DNA from 3 places in the Telluria sp. AC161 genome. Region 1 is predicted to be linked to each of the others. Evidence: riboswitches for the same ligand, from Rfam matches in the RefSeq annotation. Region 1 holds a riboswitch; each other region holds the start of a gene.

Evidence for each region. Region 1 has a riboswitch for cobalamin ahead of ACZ0AJ_RS00075 (TonB-dependent receptor domain-containing protein). Riboswitches for the same ligand answer to the same signal wherever they lie in the genome.
Region 2: it holds a riboswitch for cobalamin, as region 1 does, so the genes downstream of both, ACZ0AJ_RS03970 (TonB-dependent receptor) here and ACZ0AJ_RS00075 (TonB-dependent receptor domain-containing protein) in region 1, are expected to answer to the same signal.
Region 3: it holds a riboswitch for cobalamin, as region 1 does, so the genes downstream of both, ACZ0AJ_RS19005 (cobaltochelatase subunit CobN) here and ACZ0AJ_RS00075 (TonB-dependent receptor domain-containing protein) in region 1, are expected to answer to the same signal.

The regions. Positions count from the first base shown of each region.
Region 1 is NZ_OZ409861.1:11,038-17,296, reverse strand. It holds gene ACZ0AJ_RS00085 (adenosylcobinamide-GDP ribazoletransferase) at 1-388, shown strand, start outside; gene ACZ0AJ_RS00080 (histidine phosphatase family protein) at 388-930, shown strand; cobalamin riboswitch at 951-1,186, shown strand; gene ACZ0AJ_RS00075 (TonB-dependent receptor domain-containing protein) at 1,252-3,084, shown strand; gene ACZ0AJ_RS00070 (FecCD family ABC transporter permease) at 3,145-4,167, shown strand; gene ACZ0AJ_RS00065 (ABC transporter ATP-binding protein) at 4,164-4,943, shown strand; gene cobO (cob(I)yrinic acid a,c-diamide adenosyltransferase) at 4,940-5,566, shown strand; gene ACZ0AJ_RS00055 (cobyrinic acid a,c-diamide synthase CobB) at 5,566-6,259, shown strand, end outside.
Region 2 is NZ_OZ409861.1:875,511-881,769, reverse strand. It holds gene ACZ0AJ_RS03970 (TonB-dependent receptor) at 1-1,888, opposite strand, end outside; cobalamin riboswitch at 1,957-2,195, opposite strand; gene ylqF (ribosome biogenesis GTPase YlqF) at 2,221-3,168, opposite strand; gene ACZ0AJ_RS03960 (hypothetical protein) at 3,465-4,655, opposite strand; gene ACZ0AJ_RS03955 (hypothetical protein) at 4,657-5,499, opposite strand; gene ACZ0AJ_RS03950 (histone deacetylase family protein) at 5,635-6,259, opposite strand, start outside.
Region 3 is NZ_OZ409861.1:4,262,336-4,268,594, forward strand. It holds gene ACZ0AJ_RS19005 (cobaltochelatase subunit CobN) at 1-3,935, opposite strand, end outside; cobalamin riboswitch at 4,111-4,329, opposite strand; gene kynU (kynureninase) at 4,602-5,864, shown strand; gene kynA (tryptophan 2,3-dioxygenase) at 5,898-6,259, shown strand, end outside.

The DNA.
Region 1 (6,259 bases):
GCCGCCCTTGACTGCTGTCGGCGCCCTGCTGCTGGCCCACCCGCTTTCGCGCCTGGCCGCCACGTCCCTGATCTGGCAGATGGAATATGCCCGCGCGGAAGGCAAGGCCAAGCCGCTGGCCGTGCGCATGAGCAGCGCCGAATTCGGGATCGCAACGCTCACGGTGCTGGTCCCGGCGCTCGCGCTGCTCGCCGTCGGCCTGCTCGACCTGGCCGCGATTGGCGCGGCGCTGTTTGCGGCCTTGCTGGCGACGCGCTGGCTGGCCCGCACATTCACGCGCCGGCTACAAGGCTATACCGGCGACTGCCTTGGCGCCGTGCAGCAATTGGCGGAAGTCGCCATCTATATCGCGGTGCTGGCCACACTCGGCCGCGGCGCGCTGGCCTGATGCGCCTCTACCTCGTGCGCCATCCGAGACCGGACGTGCCGGCCGGGCACTGCTACGGCCGCACCGACCTGCCGGCGCAGGCAACAGACACCGCACGCGTGCTGGCGGCGCTGAATCATCAGAACCTGCCAGGCGCAATGCCGGTCTACGCTAGCCCTTTGCAACGCAGCGCCGTATTGGCGCAGCAGCTGTCAAGCGCACCCACGTTCGACGCGCGCCTGGCCGAGATGGACTTTGGCGCGTGGGAGCTGCGCCACTGGGATGACATCGCGCGGGACGAAATCGATGCCTGGAACGCCGACCTGCTCCACTACCGCCCTGGCGGCGGCGAAAACGTCCTGCAGGTGGCTGTGCGCGTGGCCGCGTTTCGGGCCGACATCCAGCGCGCAGGGTGCGCCGCAGCACTCGTCATCTGCCACGCCGGCGCCATGCGCCTGCTGTACGCCATGTCCGGCGGCGGTACATTGGAGGATGCTGCGCTGCGTGCGGCATCGACACCACACCAGATCGGCTACGGCGAAGTCATGGTGCTGGAAATATGACAATGCCCGGTTCAACCACCTTATAATGAGCGCGTTTTGGTGCTCGCGCCTGCGTTCGCAGGTGCAGTTAAACGGGAAACACGAAGCCCTTCACAGGGCCAACGCGTGCTGCCCCCGCAACGGTAAGCAAGTGCTGCAGCCTCTCATCGGGTCCTGCGGCAAACCGCCCCCTCATACCACTGTGCTTTTCTGAGCATGGGAAGGTCGGACGGCCATACTTGTCAGCCCGGATACCGGCCAAAAGGTGGATACGCGCACAGCGCGATCCTTTGAATCCAGCCCACGGGGACGTCGGCGGGATGCCTTTGATAAGAACCACTCATGAATTTTCCAGTAAGCCGGCAAGCGGCCGCCGTGTCGCTCGCACTCGCCCTCATCTCGTCCACCGCCATCGCCGAAGTTGCTGACACCGTCGTCGTCACCGCGACCCGCACGCCGCAACTCGCTGCGGACCTGGTCGCCGACACCACCGTCATCAACGCCGAAGAAATCGCGCGCTCGGGCGCTGGCTCGGTGGCCGACATCCTGCAGCGCCAGCGCGGCATCGAGATCGCCCGCAACGGCCCGGCCGGCACCACGACCAGCGTCTATGTGCGCGGCGCAAACGCCAATCAGATCGTCGTGCTGCTCGACGGCGTGCGCATCGGCTCGTCCACCACCGGCACCGCCAGCTGGAATGCAATCCCGCTGGGCGCCATCGACCGCATCGAAATCGTCTACGGGCCACTGAGCACGCTGTACGGCGCCGACGCCATCGGCGGCGTGATCCAGATCTTCACGCGCAAGGGCGAAGGCGCACCTGTCGTCACCGCTTCGCTCGGCGCGGGCAGCAACGCGACGCTGCAGGGCGATGCAGGCATCTTCGGCAGCAGCGGTGGCCCGAATGCCATCAACTATGCCTTCGGCGCCGGCTACGAAGAGTCGGACGGCTTTTCGTCAACGCGGCCCGGCGCGTCAGGCTACAACGCCGACGAAGACGGCTATCGCCGCCGCAACGCCAACGGCCGTGTGTCGATGGCGCTCGCACCGGGCCACGAGATCGGCGCCCAGTTCCTGGTCAGCCGCACGTTCAGCCAGTACGATGCCAGTGGCTCCGGCAGCTACGATGTGCACAGCGACTCGGACATCAATACCGCAGCCGTCTACATGACCAACCAGTTCCTGCCGAACTGGCGCAGCACCGTGCAGTACGCGCGTTCGGAAGACAAGTCGGGCAACTTCAGCAATGCCACGGCCAGCGGCGCCAGCCAGATCGACACCAAGCAGAACGAATTCTCGTGGCAGAACAACGTCGCCATCGGCCAGGATACCCTGCAGCTGCTGTTCAACCACCGCAAGGAAGAAGTCTCGTCGATGCGCCAGACGCGCATTACCAATTCGTATGCCGCGGCCTACTCGGCCAAGCGCGCCAATCACCTGTTCGACGTCAGCGCGCGCCAGGACCGCTCGGTCTACGGCAGCCAGAATACTGGCGCCGCCGGCTACGGCTACGAGTTCGGCAACGGCCTGCGCGCCACCGCCAGCATCGGCACGAGCTTCCGCGCCCCGACCTTCAACGAGTTGTACTTCCCGGGCTACGGCCTGGCGACGAACAAGCCGGAAAAAGGCCGCAACCGTGAAGTGGGCCTGCGCTACGACGGCAACGGCTACACGCTCGACGCCACGTACTTCCACAACCGCCTGACCGACATGATCGTATCAAGCACGCCCTGCCCGGATGGTATCAACCGCAGCTGCGCCTACAACGTCAACGAAGCGACGCTCGAAGGCTTCTCGCTGGCCGGCAGCACGCGCCTGATGGACGTGAACCTGCGCGCCAGCCTCGATTGGCAGGATCCGCGTGACGACACCACCGGCCGCCAGTTGGCGCGCCGCGCGAAGAAGCACGCCAACTTCGCGGCCGACTACGTGATGGGCCAGTTCAAGAGCGGCGCCGAGCTGACCGTGTCGGGGGATCGTTTCGACAACGCGCCCAATACCAGCCGCCTGGGTGGCTACGGCTTGCTGAACCTGTACACCACGTACCAGTTCACGCCCGACTGGTCCTTGCTGCTGCGCGTGAACAACGTCACGGACAAGAACTACGAAGTGGCGCGCAACTACGGCACCAGCGGCCGCACCTGGTTCGCGTCGCTGCGCTACGGCATCCGTTAAGCTGGCATTTTCCGCCCGCGGCGCACGCGCCGCGGGCATCGATCAACTATCAGGGCCCGCATGCAAGCACCCGTCCCGCCATTACGCCAACGCGCCACGCTCATCGTCGGCGCCATGCTGGTCCTGGCCATCGCCACCCTGCTGTTCTCGGGCATGACCGGTTCCATCCGCGTGCCGCTCAGCGACATCCCCGACGCCCTGCGCCAATTGGCCAATGGCCAACCCGAATCCCTGTCCGCATCCCTGCTCGACCTGCGCGCCAGCCGCGCGCTGGTGGCCTTTGCCACCGGCGGCGCCCTCGCCCTGGCCGGCCTGATGATGCAGGCGCTATTACGCAATCCTCTCGCCGACCCGTATGTGCTGGGCGTCTCGTCCGGCGCCTCGGTCGGCGCCCTCCTCGCCTTGCTACTCATGGCGTCCACGCTGATGGTCGATGCGGCCGCGCTGGTCGGCGCCGTCGGCGTCTCCCTGCTCCTGTACGCACTGGCGCGGCGCGACCTGCGCAGCGGCCAGGCTGCCGAAGGCGGCGCCTCAATGCTGCTGCTGACCGGCGTGATCGTCTCGGCCCTGTGCGGCTCCCTCGTCACTCTCATGCTGTCGATCGCGCCGGAGGGACGCCTGCGCAGCATGATCTTCTGGCTGATTGGCGATCTGGCCGGCGCGCCGCTGCGTCTGGCGCCGTGGATCGTGCTGGTCGGCGCACTGCTGTTTGCCATGCGCAGCGCGCGCGCCATGAACATGGTCGCGCTGCACGCCGAAAACGCCGTCACGCTGGGTGTGCGTGTGAGCGCGCTGCGCAAGGGCCTGTTTTTTGTGTCGGCCCTGCTCACGGCAAGCGCCGTCACCAGTGCTGGCGCCGTCGGCTTCGTCGGCCTGATCGTGCCGCACGCCTGCCGCTTCGCCTTTGGCCCTGATCACCGCGTGCTGATTCCCGCCGTCGTCCTGAGCGGCGGCGCGTTCCTCGTGCTGTGCGATACGCTGGCACGCACGATCGTCGCGCCGCAGCAGCTGCCGGTCGGCGCCATCACGGCGATGATCGGTGCGCCGGTCTTCCTGTATCAACTGCACCGCATGCGCAAATGACCGTTATCGCCACCCACGACCTGCGCTTGTCCATTGCCGGGCGCACCCTGGTGCAGGGCCTCGACTGGGCCGCGCAACCGGGCGAATGCTGGAGCATCATCGGCCGCAATGGCGCCGGCAAGAGCACCTTGCTGCGCACGCTGGCAGGCTTGCACCAGCCCGACGGCGGCGCCATCCACATCGGCGGGCGCGCCCTGGCGGCCTGGCCGCTGACCGACCTGGCGCGCGAACGTGCCTTTCTCGCCCAGTCGCGCCACGATGCCTTTGCCTACACGGTCCTCGAGAGCGTACTCTCGGCGCGCCACCCGTACCACGCCAACCGCTACTGGGAAGGCAGGGACGACCATCAGGTTGCGCTGGAAGCCCTGGCGTCGATGGACGTGAGCGACCTGGCCGCGCGCGACGTGCGTACGCTGTCCGGCGGCGAGCGCCAGCGCGTGGCGATTGCCGCCCTGCTGGCCCAACAAACCCCGCTGCTGCTGCTCGACGAGCCAGCCAATGCGCTCGACCTGGCCCATCAGGTGAGCGTGACAGGCCTGCTTGCGCGCCTGTGCCGCGAGCGGAATCACACCGTGGTCATGATCGGCCACGACCTGAACCTGGCTTCGCGCATCTCGACGCACGTGCTGCTGCTGATGGGCGATGGCCGCTGGCACGCCGGCACCAATGAACAGACCATGCAGCCTGCTCTGCTGGGCGACTACCTCGGCCACCCGATCGAGATGATCGAACATCACGGCCGCCGCATCTTCATCCCTCAAGAGGATTCCGCATGAACGACATGACTCCCGAACAAACCGCTGCGCTGAACGAACGCCACCGCGTGCGCATGGAGCGCAAGAAAGCCGTCATCGACGCAAAGATCGCGTCGGCCGACAAGGAGATCGGCATCATCATCGTCAATACCGGCAACGGTAAAGGCAAGAGCTCGAGCGCGTTCGGCATGGTGGCGCGCGCGCTGGGCCATGGCATGCAGGTCGGCGTGGTCCAGTTCATCAAGGGCGCGCTGTCGACCGGCGAAGAAACCTTCCTGCGCCGCTTCCCGGACGAAGTGCGTTTCCATGCGATGGGCGAAGGCTATACCTGGGAAACCCAGAACCGCGAGCGCGACATCGAAAAAGCGACCGAGGCGTGGGCGCTGGCCAAGCAGTTCCTGTCCGATCCTGCCATCGGCATGGTGGTGCTGGACGAACTGAATATCGCGCTCAAATACGGGTACGTCGACGTGCACACCGTAATCGCCGACCTGCTCGACCGCCCCACCATGCAGCACGTGGTCATCACGGGCCGTGGGGCGCCGCCCGAACTGGTGGCGGTCGCCGACACCGTCACTGAAATGAATGTCGTCAAGCACGCGTTCAAGGCGGGGATCGGCGCCCAGGCCGGGACGGAGTGGTAATGAACGCGCATCCCGGCGCGCGCGTGGTGCTGGTGGCGGCAATGGCCTCCGGCCAGGGCAAGACCACCGTCACGGCCGCGCTGGCGCGGCGTTTGATCCGCATGGGCAAGCGCGTGCGCGTGTTCAAGTGCGGTCCCGACTTCGTCGATCCGGTGATGCTGGAGAGCGCGTGCGGCACGCCGGTCCACAATCTGGATCTGTGGATGGTCGGCCCTGAAGCCTGCCGCCAGCGCCTGCAAGATGCGGCCGCAGAGGCCGACGCGATCCTCGTCGAAGGCGTGATGGGCCTGTACGACGGCACGCCGTCGAGCGCCGACCTGGCGCGCGCGTTCGGCATCCCCGTACTCGCCGTGCTGGATGCATCGGCGATGGCGCAGACGGCCGGCGCCGTGGCGCAAGGCTTGCGTGACTATGGCCCCGTGCAGATGGCAGGCGTGATCGCCAACCGCGTTGCCAGCAGCGGCCACGCGGCGATGGTCAAGGAGTCGCTGCGCGACATTCCCCTGATCGGCACCCTGGCGCGCCAGGAGCATCACCTGCCCGAACGGCAACTGGGCCTGGTGCTGCCGGGTGAAGTCGAAGAGCTGCAGCGCATCCTTGACGCGCTGGCCGACAGCATCGAGTTCGATGAGGCGGCGTGGGATGCGCTGCCTGTGATGGCGCCCGCATTGGCACCGGCGCACGCCGTCCCGG
Region 2 (6,259 bases), 860 kb from region 1:
TGTAGTGCTGACGATCGAGCAGGTTCAGGCCCGACACCGACGCTTCCCATGGGCCGAAGCGGCGCGCATAGCGGGCGTCGACCGTCGTGTAGGACGGCACGCGGGCGTCGCAGCTGTTGGCGAAGTCGTCGCCAAATCGCTGGCTGGCCACCCACTGCGCGCCGATATCGGCGGTCTGGCCATTGCCCGGTGTCCAGGCCAGGCGCGTCGTCACGACGTGCTTGGGCACCAGCACCATCTCGCGGCCGGCGTTCGGACCATCGCGGAACTCGGACTGCACGTACTGCCAGGCGCCCGTCAGGCGCAGGTTGTTCGCCAGAAGCGCGTTACCTTCGACTTCGACACCCTGGCGGCGGGTGGGGTCGAGATTGGTGTTGATGCCAAAGCCACCGGCGAGCGTCGGATCGAAGAAGATTTCGTTCGTCAGGCGGTGACGGAACACGCGGGCCGTGGCCTTGCGCGCGTCGTTGCCGAAGGCGACGCCCAGTTCGAGGTCGCGCGAGGTTTGCGGCGCCAGCACGTCCGTTGTGGCGCGGTACGAGTTCTCGTCGATATTGGCAATGCGGTAGCTGCGGCCAGCCTTGGCGAACACGGTTACTTCGCGCGCGACGTCGAAGCTGCCTTCGACCGTGAACGCGTTGACCGACTGCCCGGTGTCTTCCGGGGCGGTGAACGCGAGCGGGTCGGCGTACTCTTTGTCGAAACGTTCATGGCGCGCGCCGACGGCCAGGCGCGCGTTGTGCGGCGCGTTCCAGGTCAGCTCGTCACGCACGTAGATCGCCTTGGACTCCTGTTTCGCGTCGCCGGCCGAGAAGCTCGACGTGACTTGGCGATCCCAGCGGGTCAGGTCGATGCCGGTGACGAATTCGTTGCGCTTGTCGCCAAGCGTGGCGGTATGGCGCAGACGTGGCGAGAACTGGGTCTGATCGGCCTGGTAGCGCGAGGCCGATGGGAAGCCCGAGAACACATACGTCGAACCGACATCGCGCTCGCGGTGCGACAGCTCGGCTGCCAGTTCGATGGCGCCGATGCGGTGTTCAACGAAGGCGCTGACACGGTCGGTGTCGAGCGAGCCGAAGTCATCCGGCGTATTGCTCTGGGTCGGGTTGGCCTGGAACTGTGCCTCGTTCAGCGAACCCGGCAGGCGCGAGTCCGAGCGCGAGCTCTCGAAGCGCAGGCCGGCACGGCCGTTCGCGGCGTACGCATATTGGACGCCGCCGCTGAAGCTCGTTTGCTCGTACTTGTTATTGTCGCGGTAGTTGTCGGTGCGGCGGTCGGCCACGGCGGCGTCGAACGACCACGGGCCGGCGCCATGCGCGATCGAGGCGCGCAGGTCGAGCGCGTCAAAGCGCCCGCCTTCCACGAACAGGGTGCCGCGCGTGCCGCTGCCTTGCGGACGGCGGGTGAATATCTGGATCACGCCGCCGGTGGCGCCATCGCCGTACAGCACGCTGCTGCCGCCACGGGTGATTTCAATGCGCTCGACCGTGTCGACCGGGATGCTCGAGAGCACCGTATTAGCCAGCTCGTTTTCATTCAGGCGCACGCCATCGACCATCACCACCACGTTCTGCGCGCTGTTGGTGCCAAAACCCCGCAGGTCGAGGCTGAAGTCGGGCGAGCCGTCCAGGCTCTGGCGGCCGAAGACGCCGCCGATCTTGCGGATGGCGGCATTGACATCGGCCACGCCAGAGGTGCGGATCTGGTCAGCCGTGATCACGGTGGCGCCGATTGGTGTGGCGGTGGCCGGGAAGCGGGACGCGGTGACGACGACCGGCGCCAGCGTTTCCTGCGCAGTAGCGTTGACAGCGATGGTGGCGAAGGTGGACACGGCGAAGGCGCACGCCACGGCGAGGGGCGCGCGGCGCGCGGGAGCTGCAAAAGTCATGATGAGTGTGTTCTCGGTAAAGGGCGCCCCGCTGCGTCCCCGCAGCCTGGCGTCGAAGGAAGCGCATCGCGCTTCCACCTGTCCTGGCCGGTATCCGGGCTGGCAAGCGGACGCCCTCACCTTCCTGTCGTGCGGACAGTGGTTATCGAGATTGTCTGCCGCGGCGCAGGATGTGCGGACGCGGCGCTTGTTGACCGTTGCGGGGGCAGCACACTTCCAGGACGGCGCGCAGCGCAGCCCTGTCGTGTTTCCCGTTTAACTTCGCGCGCTGGAATGCGCGCGAGAGCACCAAAACGGCGCGATTATACCGTGTCGGCACGCGCCCTGGCAGGTCAGCTGCCGCGCTTGCCGCGCGACTGCTCTTCGAGCTTGGCAGCGAGCTTCTCGGCGGCCAGACGGGCTTTCTCGGCCACTTCGGCTGCGTGCAGGGCCAGGCTGGCTGCGCGCGAATCCGGCGTTTCCAGGCTGATGCGCCCCAGGGCGCCCTGGCGGTAATCCTGCAGCAGCGAGTGCGCTGCCTTTTCGTAGTCGTATTCGCCGCCGCGCACGCGGAAGCCCCGGCGCATCGCCACGCCTTCGATGACGCCCACGCCATCCATGCCCTCAGTTTTCAGGCCGTAGCGCGCGGTGAGCAGGTGCGGGTAGCGCTGCAGCAGCAGTTCGCCCAGGTATTCAGCAACTTCTTCTTCGACCAGCGCATTGGTGCCAATGGCATGGCTGGCTGCCAGCATCAGGCCATCGGTGGCCATGGCAATTTTTGGCCACAGCATGCCGGGCGTGTCGACCAGCACCACGTTCTTGTTCAGGTAAAGGCGCTGCTGGACCTTGGTCACGGCCGGCTCATCGCCCACCTTGGCCACGCGTTTTTTCAGCAGTGCGTTCATCAACGTCGACTTGCCGACGTTGGGGATGCCCATGATCATGATGCGCAGCGGTTTCGTTGGCACGCCGCGGTGCGGCGCCAGCGACAGGGCCAGATCGGGGATGCGGGCGACGTCGGCCGGCTTCTTGGTCGTCATCGGGTAGGCCGTGACACCATCCTGCGCATCGTAATAGGCTTTCCAGGCGGCGGTAGCGACCGGATCGGCCAGGTCAATCTTGTTCAGGATCTTGAGGCTGGGACGCTGGCGGAACTTGCGCAGCTGGTCCACCAGTGGGTTGCAGCTCGCCTCGGGCAGGCGTGCATCGAGGACTTCGATCACCAGATCGATGTTCTCCATCTGCTCGGCCGCTTCCTTCTTGGCCGCGTTCATGTGGCCCGGGAACCATTGTATCGACATGCTGTTGCTTTCTTTATCTTTCGTTCAGGGTGCTATTTTACGCTGGTGGCGCACGCGAGCGTGGCGAACCCGCCACAGCTGGTCTTTCTCTTGCGCATGACGTTGAGCCGTTGCAACACTGTTGACATATTCGGCGTGCACACTTGCCCTTGGCCACGCACGGTGGCGGGCCGCCAGCGGAGACGACATATGCGCGCACGGGACAGACTGAAACGATCGATGGTGCGCTGGTATGGCGTCGGCTTGCTGTGCTGCGCCATCGCGGTGTCCGCGCTGGTCGAGTTGCCGCTGGTGCCTTACTGAACCAGCCCCGGTTCGCTGCAGTCAACGGGCGGCAAGGTGGCCGCCGGATCGAACGCCGCCAAGCGTTCGCGCGCTGCCGCGCGGTCTTTCGCATACTCGGCCAGGTAGCGGCTGCGCTCCTCGCTCTGCCATACGTGATCGGGCACGCCGGCCAGCAACAGCGTGCGGCTGACCAGCACGGCGCCCTCGCGGCGCGCCAGCAGCAGCCGGTCCGGGTCGGCGTTCTCACGCAGCAGATAACCTTCGACATCGCGCAGCACAAGCGGCAATGGCGGCGCAGGGTCGGCGTCGTGCAGCAGCTTGCCGTGCACGCGCAACGCTACCGACTGCGTGCCCTGCCCCAATAGTTCGTTGAAGCTCGCCAGCGCGAACGGGCGGCCCAGCGCATCGTCGATGCGGCCACTGACCACGTAGCGGCCAGCCAGGCGCACATCGAGCGGCAGCGTGAACTCGAGCGCGTCCGCGCCGATCGCTTCACGCGGCGCGCCCGTCCAGATGGCGGGCAGCTCGGGTGAATGGATCACATCGAACAACACGACACCCGCGCGGCCATTGACGCTGAAGCGTACTTCACTACGGATGGTGCCGTGAAAGCCCGCCAGTGCACTCGCCTGCGGCGCGAACGTGGCGCGCCAGTAATCGCCATCATCCTGCGAAAACGCCAGCGTCACGCGGGGCGCGGGGCGCGCTCCCTGCGCGACCATCCCCTGGGCCAGCGCGCGCGTGACCACCAGCGGCAGTGCGGCGCCGTGCGCGTCAACAGCGCGCAGCGACAATTCGACCGTTTCGCCCGCCGCCAGGTAGACGCGCGACTGCGCGGTCTGCACCAGCACGCCCGGATCGCTGTCGCCGCCGTCGACACGCATCGGGTTCGATTCGCGCACCGGCTGGTTCGGATACAGCTGGTCGGGATGCTGCGCGGCCGGACGCGAAGTGTGCGGGTAGCGGGTGTGCTGCAGGTAGCTGCAATAGGTGTGCTGCGTTAATCGGACCTGCCCGGCAAGCTGGCGTCGACGCGCAGTACGGTCGTCGCCGGCAGGATTCATGACCGGCACCGGACCGAGAAAATGCAGGCCGGCCGGTGGCGCCGCCGCTGCACGTGGCAGCGCCGGATCGTCCTGGTGCCAGAACAGCCCGACCACGAGCGCAGCGGCGACGACCAGCGCCAGCCAGACATGGCGCAAACTAATTGGCCGTATCGACCATCGCTTCACGCATGACTCCGATGATGCCAGCCCAGTTGCCGTCGCCATAGTGATTGAAGCGTTCGCCGTCGTCGCGGAACACGACCGAGTGCCAGCTCCACTTGACGCTGCCGCCCTGGTTTGGCGCGGTGCCCAGGCGCAGGTCGTCGCACAGCCAGTCGCCGGGATTACACAGCGAACGGCCCGCATTGCCGGCCACGCCGCCGCTGCTGTGATACGCCACGACCTCGTCGTCCTGGCCTGGCAGCACGAACGAGTACGCGGTGCCACGCGCGCCCGCGTAGCGATAGAACCAGACGTTGCGGGTGTCGTTGTGGTTGTACATGGCGCGCGCGGTGCTGGTCTTGAGGTCTTGCACGAGCGGCTCGGAGGTGGTCCAGGCGCCGACGTTGGCGAGCTCGGAGCCGCCCGCCGCGCCAGCTGCGACGCGCACCCATTTGAGGTTCCAGCCGGTCTGCACGCCACCGCTGGCGGCGCACACGCCGCTGGCGTTCGCGCTGGCGTTCGTCACGGTGCGTGCCGAGCCGCCGTAATTGGCCAATGTGTAGCCAAGCAGCAGGTCGCCCGCGCTGTAGGCGGCGATGTAGCACCAGTTCTGGCCCGTGCAGAAGCAGTCGAGCGCATCGCGCACGCGCCCGCTTTGCGAGGCAATGCTGCTGCGGCCATCCCAGTTGACTGCCTGCTTGTTGATGCCGGCCGGGGTAGCGCCCGGCCCCAGTAGCGAAAGTCGCTGTAGTTGCCAGGCGCGCCGCCGCTGCTGCGGCCATTGATCCAGAGCGTGTAGTTGGTGGCGCCCGCCACGGTGCTGGCCAGCAGCAGGCACAGGGTGCAGAAGATGTAGAGGGCGTACGGGATGCGGCGGGGGTTCATGCTGGTCTTCTCGCTCATGCTGGTCTCCTCGTTGCCCGGCGCGTGCCGGTGCTACGTTAGAGAGCAGAATACCGCTGTGGTTCCCCGACTATTCGAGATCGGCCAGCACCTTCAGGTGCGCCACCACGCTGCGCGCCAGCGACGACAATTCGTAGCCGCCTTCGAGACAGCTGACGATCCGCCCGCCGGCGTATTCGTTGGCCACCGCCACGACCTGCCGCGTGATCCACGCGTAGTCCGCCTCGACCAGCCCGATGCCGCCCATGTCGTCGTCGCGATGGCCGTCGAAGCCGGCCGAGACAAAAATCATCTGCGGCTTGAAGGCATGCAGCGCCGGCAGCCACTGCTCCTGCACCAGCTGGCGCACGGTATCACCCTCGCAGCGCGCCGGCACCGGTACATTCACGCAGGTGGCGGTAATCGGTTCGGGCTCGGTGTACGGAAAGAACGGGTGCTGGAAGAAGCTCGCCATCAGCACGCGCGGATCGTCACGAAACGCGTCGGCCGTGCCGTTGCCGTGGTGGACATCGAAGTCGATGATCGCCACGCGCTTCAGGCCATGCGCCTCGAGCGCGTGGCGCGCGGCAATGGCCACGTTATTGAAGAGGCAAAAGCCCATCGGCTCGGTCGGCGTGGCGTGGTGGCCTGGCGGGCGCACCGAGCAGAAGGCATTGGTGACCGTGCCGGCGATAACGTCGTTGGTTGCCGCCACT
Region 3 (6,259 bases), 4.3 Mb from region 1:
GTGCGGATCGTTTCCGGGTCAGTCTTCCAGAAGCCTTTTTCGGCGGCCACCATGAACACGGCCAGCATGTGCGCCTTGACGTGCGCGTTGTGGCGCTGGCCCAGGAACTCGGGCAGGCCGAGCTTGTGCGCATCGTCGAAGTAGACCGCCTTGACCTCGTCCCAGGCCCAGTTCTTCACGAGATCCGGGCGCGTGACCTGCCAGCCCCACAGGTTCTCGATGAATTCCTGGCCCATCGTGCGTGCGCCCGAGTAGCCGTTGTCCATCAATGGGCGCAGCCACGCAGGGTTCAAAAAGCGCCCGCGCAATTCGCCCAGCAGCGCGGTGGCCAGCGGCTCGACGTCGGCCTGGCCCGGCCGCCCGTGCTGCAGGATCAGCGCGTCCGGCACGCGGCCGGTGCGCGTCTCGACGGCCAGCGACAGGCCGCCCAGATAGTCGAAGGCGTCGTTGTTGTCGAGCAGGCCGTACAGATTGCTCGCGCGGCCGTGGTAGGTGCGGTGGATGCCGTCCAGCGCCACGTCGAACGCGCGATGCTGCGCGTCGCCGTCGGCATCCAGGCCGTACGCATGGCCCATGCGATTGCGGTAGGCGCGGCCGATTTCCTCACGCTCGCGCCAGGCGCCCGAGCGTTCGGTCAGGCGGTTCACGCCCGTGCCATAAGCACCCGGCGCATCGCCGAACACGCGCAGCGCAGCGCCCTGCCCTGCTTCGATGGTCGATGCCCCGCCCGCGACCAGCGCGCGCTGGCGCACCAGCCATTCGCGCGCGACCCGGTTGTCCTGCACGGCTTCATTGCCCCAGGCGGCGCCCTGGAGCGGCGCCAGCGCCGCTTGCAGCGCCTCGCGCAGGGCCGGGTCCTGCCGCGCCATCGATTCGGCGGACGCCGCCAGCGCCAGCCGGCCGGCGCGGTCAATCAGGCGGATCAGATTCGGATACAGGTCGCGGAAGAGGCCAGACGTGGTCACCAGCGCATCGCGCCGCACGGCGCCCGGCACCAGGCGCACATCGGTGACGATGCCGCGCGCATTCCAGACCGGCTCGGCGCCCATCATGGCCAGTGCGAAGCCGACCATCACGCCCTCGTCACGCACCGCGTCCGACGCCCACAGGATGATGCCTTCGCTGCCTTGCTCCCGCGCGGCGTCGCCCTTGCTGCGCGCCATCGCCTTGGCCGCCATCTTTTGCGCCAGCCCGAAACCCAGGCGCGTCGGCAGGATGTCGCCATCGACCGCGTGGAAGTTGCGGCCGGTCGGCAACGCCTCGGGTGAACGCAGCGGATCGTTGCCCTTGCCCGGCTCGATATAGCGGCCATCCAGGCCCGCGAGCAGGCCGACCATCTCGCGCCGCGGCGAGTCGCGCAGCTTGTCGGCGATGGAGGGATCATCGATGCCGCTCTTGGTCATCGAATCGAGCATCAGGTCGAGCGACTTCTGATCCCACGGCCGGCCAAACACGTGCAGGCCAAACGGCATGAACTTCTCTTGCAGCTTGGTCAGGTAGTGGCCAACCTCGTGCGCCAATAAATCGTCATCGGCGGCATCGAAGCCGATGCCCCGCACTTCGAGCACGTCGGACATCGACGCTTCGAGTTCGGCGCGCAGGTTCAGCGCCACGACGCGCTCGCGCATCAGTTGCGCGGCCTGCGTCTTGAGCGACTCGGACGACGCGGCTTCGAAGCTCTCGACGATCTGGCGCAGCGACAGCAGCTCGTCGTACAGCGGCGTCGTCGCCAGCGGGGGCGTCAGGTGGTCGACGATGATCGCCAGGCCGCGGCGCTTGGCCTGCGTGCCCTCGCCCACGCCGTCAACGATGTACGGGTAGATGCCTGGCAGGTCGCCTGCGATCAGGCTGGGATAATCGTCGCTCGACAACCCAACCGCTTTACCGGGCAGGAATTCAAAGGTCGAGTGGCGCCCCACGTGCACGACAGCATCGGCCTTGAAGCGGTCGCGGATCCAGTGGTAGAAGGCCAGGTACTGGTGCGGCGGCGTGATGCTGGTATTCGCATGCAGCAGTTCTTCATCGACTTCCCAGCCGCGCGGCGGCTGCGGGCCGATGAACACATTGCCGAACGTAAGGCCCGGCACCAGCAGCTTGCCGCTGTCGACCATCACCTTGCCCGGCGCCGGGCCCCAGCCGCGCATGCCTTCGATGCCGTAGCCGATCAGGCGCCGATACAGTGGTGCGAGCGCCTTGCACGGACTGGGCTTGCTGTCATCGAGGCAGGCGCGGTAGCCGTCTTCGAGCGCATGCAGGTCGCGCGTGGCCTGCACGCGCTGCGGATGGTCGACGCCTTCGACCAGGTGCAGCAATTCCTTGATGATCGTCTCGGCCTGCTTGCGGCCCGGTGCGCGCTCGCCCTGCACTTCGGCGACCAGCACGTCGGCATGCAGGCGGCCCAGCATGCCGTCCTTCATTTCGCCCTGCACCCGCGGTGCAAGCGTGGCGAACCAGCGCGCATAGTCGGCGGCGCTGACGCTATTGACGGTGGCGCTCATCTCGCGCAGCGCGGCGCGGTCTTCGGGCAGGTTCACGCCGTGCGCCATGATCATGTCGAGCAGCGCTTCGGGCGTGGCGGGCAGATCGCCGACCGTGTAGCCGGCAGCTTTGAGCGCATGCAGCATGTCGAACAGCGACGCTGGCACGTTCAGGTTGTCGGCGCCGATGTTCTGGCGGCCCGGCGGGTGGTTGTAATAGACCATCGCGACGCGCTTGTCGGCGTTGCGCTTGGCGCGCAGCGCCAGCCAGCGGCTCACGCGCGCCGTCATGCGATCGACTTCGGCCGGCAGCAGCACCGGCGGGCGGTTCTCGATGCCGGTCAGGCGGTCGCGCTGCGACTGGCCCAGCGCCGCCACCACCATCGGCTGGCCGATGCCCTGCAGCTCGGGCAGCGCGACGCGGTACTGGACCGAATCCGGCGGCAGGCCATCGGGCGAAAGCTGCCACTGAATGGCGGTGCGGTCCGACAGGCGGATCGCCTTGAACACGGGGATATCGAGGCGTTTGAAGGCTTCGCTGACGACTTCGCGGCCTTCGGCGGCGCCGACGACGAAGTCCTGCAGCACCACCAGCGCCGCCGGCTTCGCTGGCGCGATCAGCTCCGGCAGGCGCACCAGCGCTTCGCGCGAGGCGCCGCCCCAGCGCGTGAGCAGCTGCACGCAGGCCTGGCCCTGTTCTTCGATGCGGCGGCACAGGGCCGCCGGCACCATGCCATCCATGTTCGCCAGGTCGAGCACGACGACGGTCGGGCGGTCCTTCAGACCCAGCTTGGCGGCGTTGCCCCATGCGGCAGCATCCTGCAGCTCGTTCTGGCCGACGCGCAGGCGCAGCGTTGGCTCGGGCAGCGGAGCGCCCAGTGCTGTCGATGGATGCAGCAGGTGGGCGATGAGGGCCGTGGTGTTGTCCACGCCGCCCGCTTGCCAGACGCGCCGCGCCGCGAGCCAGTGGCGGGCGGCGGGATTCGCTTCTGCCGCCTGCAACGCGGCAGGCGCCGGCGCTTCGGCAGCCAGTTCGCGCAGCAGCTCGGGCGCGAAGCCGGCCAGGCTACCGTGCGCGGCGCGCGTCATCAGGTTCAGGCTTGCTTCGCCATTGAAGGCCAGCACCGCGGTGCCTGGCTTGGCGTGGCGCGCCAGCGCATCCTTCATGCGGCGCGCCGGATCGCCGAACAGCGACACCGCCAGCACCGTGTCGGCGCCCGCGATCCACTGGCCCACCTCGCGTTCACTGGCGGCCATCAGCTGGGCCGGCGTGCGCAACTGAATCCGGTCGCGCGGGTGGCTGGCCAGGTGGCGGTGGGCGGCCTCGATCGCACCTGGCGCGGCGCGCTCGGTGACCACGGCGAACATGGTGGCGGCGTGGCTGTGGGCGCAGGCAAGCAGGGACGCGAGCAGAAGCACCAGCGCAGTACAGGCGCGGGGGAGCGAAGCAGTGTTCATGTGAACGTCGACCTTTCAGCTGCGCGCCAGGGCGCGCATGACAATGGGCAGACGTCTTCCTTCCACGCTGGGCGCAGCAAGCCATGCGCACACGCGCACGAACGCTGACGCGACCGCAGTGGCAACACAAAAGGAACGACGAACTACCAACAGGCACGCCCACACCCCGGGACGTACGCAATGCATCGTGAAGGCCGGTCTTCTGGCTTGCCGTCATCCTTCCCGGGTCCTGCCTTCCCGTGCACGGGGCACAGTGGCGTTCGACGAGGGTCGTCAGGCATACAGCAGCGGGGGCTGCGCCGGACTGGCGTGCGATGGATTCGCACACGTCACCGGCTTCCCGTTTCACCTTCCTGCAGACGAGCAGGACGGCACCATTCACTTGATTGGGCGCGATTCTACAGCCAGGGTGCGCCACTGTCACCGCATTCTTTGGCTTCTAGGGAAGCACTGATTAATTCATGGAGGCGGACTTGGCACGGAAAATAGCCACCCTGCGGCGTTGCAAATTCTCGCAATAGCTCGCTATTGCTGCGATTTGCGCCTTGCATGGCGGCTTTTTCCGCAGCCAATTCCATCCCCCAGAATAAATCAGTGCTTCCCTAGCCTAGAATGGCGGTATTGTCCGGCCAGGCCGGCACCCACTACTTCTTCGCGACCGTTCACATGATCACACGACAAGACTGCCTGGCCCTCGACGCGGCCGATCCGCTGGCTCCCCAGCGCAATGCCTTTGCGCTGCCGGACGGCGTGATTTACCTCGATGGCAATTCGCTCGGCGCCCGCCCCCGCGCGGCCCTGCAACGCGCGCAGGACGTGATCGCCGCCGAATGGGGCAATGACCTGATCCGCAGCTGGAACACGGCCGGCTGGTACGACCTGCCGCAGCGCCTGGGTACCCTGATCGCGCCGCTGATCGGCGCCGCGGCCGATGAAGTGGTGGTCACCGATTCGACCTCGGTGAACCTGTTCAAGGCGCTGGCTGCGTCGCTCAAGATGCAGGCCGACGCACCGGCGCACGCGGCCCGCCGCATCATCCTCACGGAGCGCGACAACTTCCCGAGCGATATCTACATGGCCGAAGGCCTGATCGGCTGGCTCGAGCGCGGCTACGAGTTGCGCCTGCTCGACAGCTGGGCCGACCTGCCGGCCGCCCTCGAAGGCGACGCCGGTGCCCAGGTGGCAGTCGTGATGCTCACGCACGTGAACTACCGCACCGGGCGCATGCTCGACATGAAGACGATCACGGCGCAGATCCACGCCGCCGGCGCGCTGGCGATCTGGGACCTGGCCCATTCGGCTGGCGCAGTGGAGGTTGACCTGAATGGCGCGCAAGCCGACTTCGCGGTGGGCTGCACCTACAAGTTCCTCAACGGCGGACCGGGCGCGCCGGCATTCATCTGGGTGCCGCAGCGCCATCATGCGCAGTTCACGCAGCCGCTCACCGGTTGGTGGGCGCACCGCCAGCCGTTCGCGATGCAGCCGGCGTTCGCGCCGGTGGCCGGCATCAAGCGCGCGATGTGCGGCACGCAGCCAGTGGTGGCGCTGGCGCTGATCGAATGCGGGCTGGCCGTGTTCCAGGATGTGACGATGGCGGCGCTGCGCAAGAAGTCGCTGGCGCTGTCGGACCTTTTCCTGGCGCTGCTCGAACAGGAGTGCGCTGCGCATCCGCTGGAGCTGATCACGCCGCGCAATCACGCGGACCGTGGCAGCCAGGTGAGCGTCACGCATCCGCACGGTTACGCGGTGATGCAGGCCCTGATCGCGCGCGGCGTGATCGGCGACTACCGCGAGCCGCAGGTGATGCGCTTTGGCTTCACGCCGCTGTACACGGGGTATGACGATGTGTGGCAGGCGGTGATGGTGCTCAAGGATATCCTGGACCGCAGCGACTATCAGGTCGATGCCAAGCGCACTGCGGTGACCTGAGCGATTTTCGAGCGATTCTCAAGAGAGGCCACAATGCCCTGCCCTGTTACCCCTGATTCGTCCGCCAGCAATGCCGATTTGAGTGGCTGCCCTGTCGCGCAGCCCGGCTACCACGGCGCCAAGCTCGATTTCAGCAAGGACATGAGCTACGGCGACTACCTGTCGCTCGACACGATCCTCAACGCCCAGCACCCGCTGTCGCCCGAGCACAACGAGCTGCTGTTCATTGTCCAGCACCAGACCAGCGAACTGTGGATGAAGCTGATGCTGCACGAGCTGCACGGTGCGCGCGACAACATCGCGCGGGGCCAGCTGCCAGCGGCGATGAAGATGCTGGCGCGCGTGGCCGCGATCATGAACCAGCTCGTGCATGCATGGGATGTGCTGGCGACGAT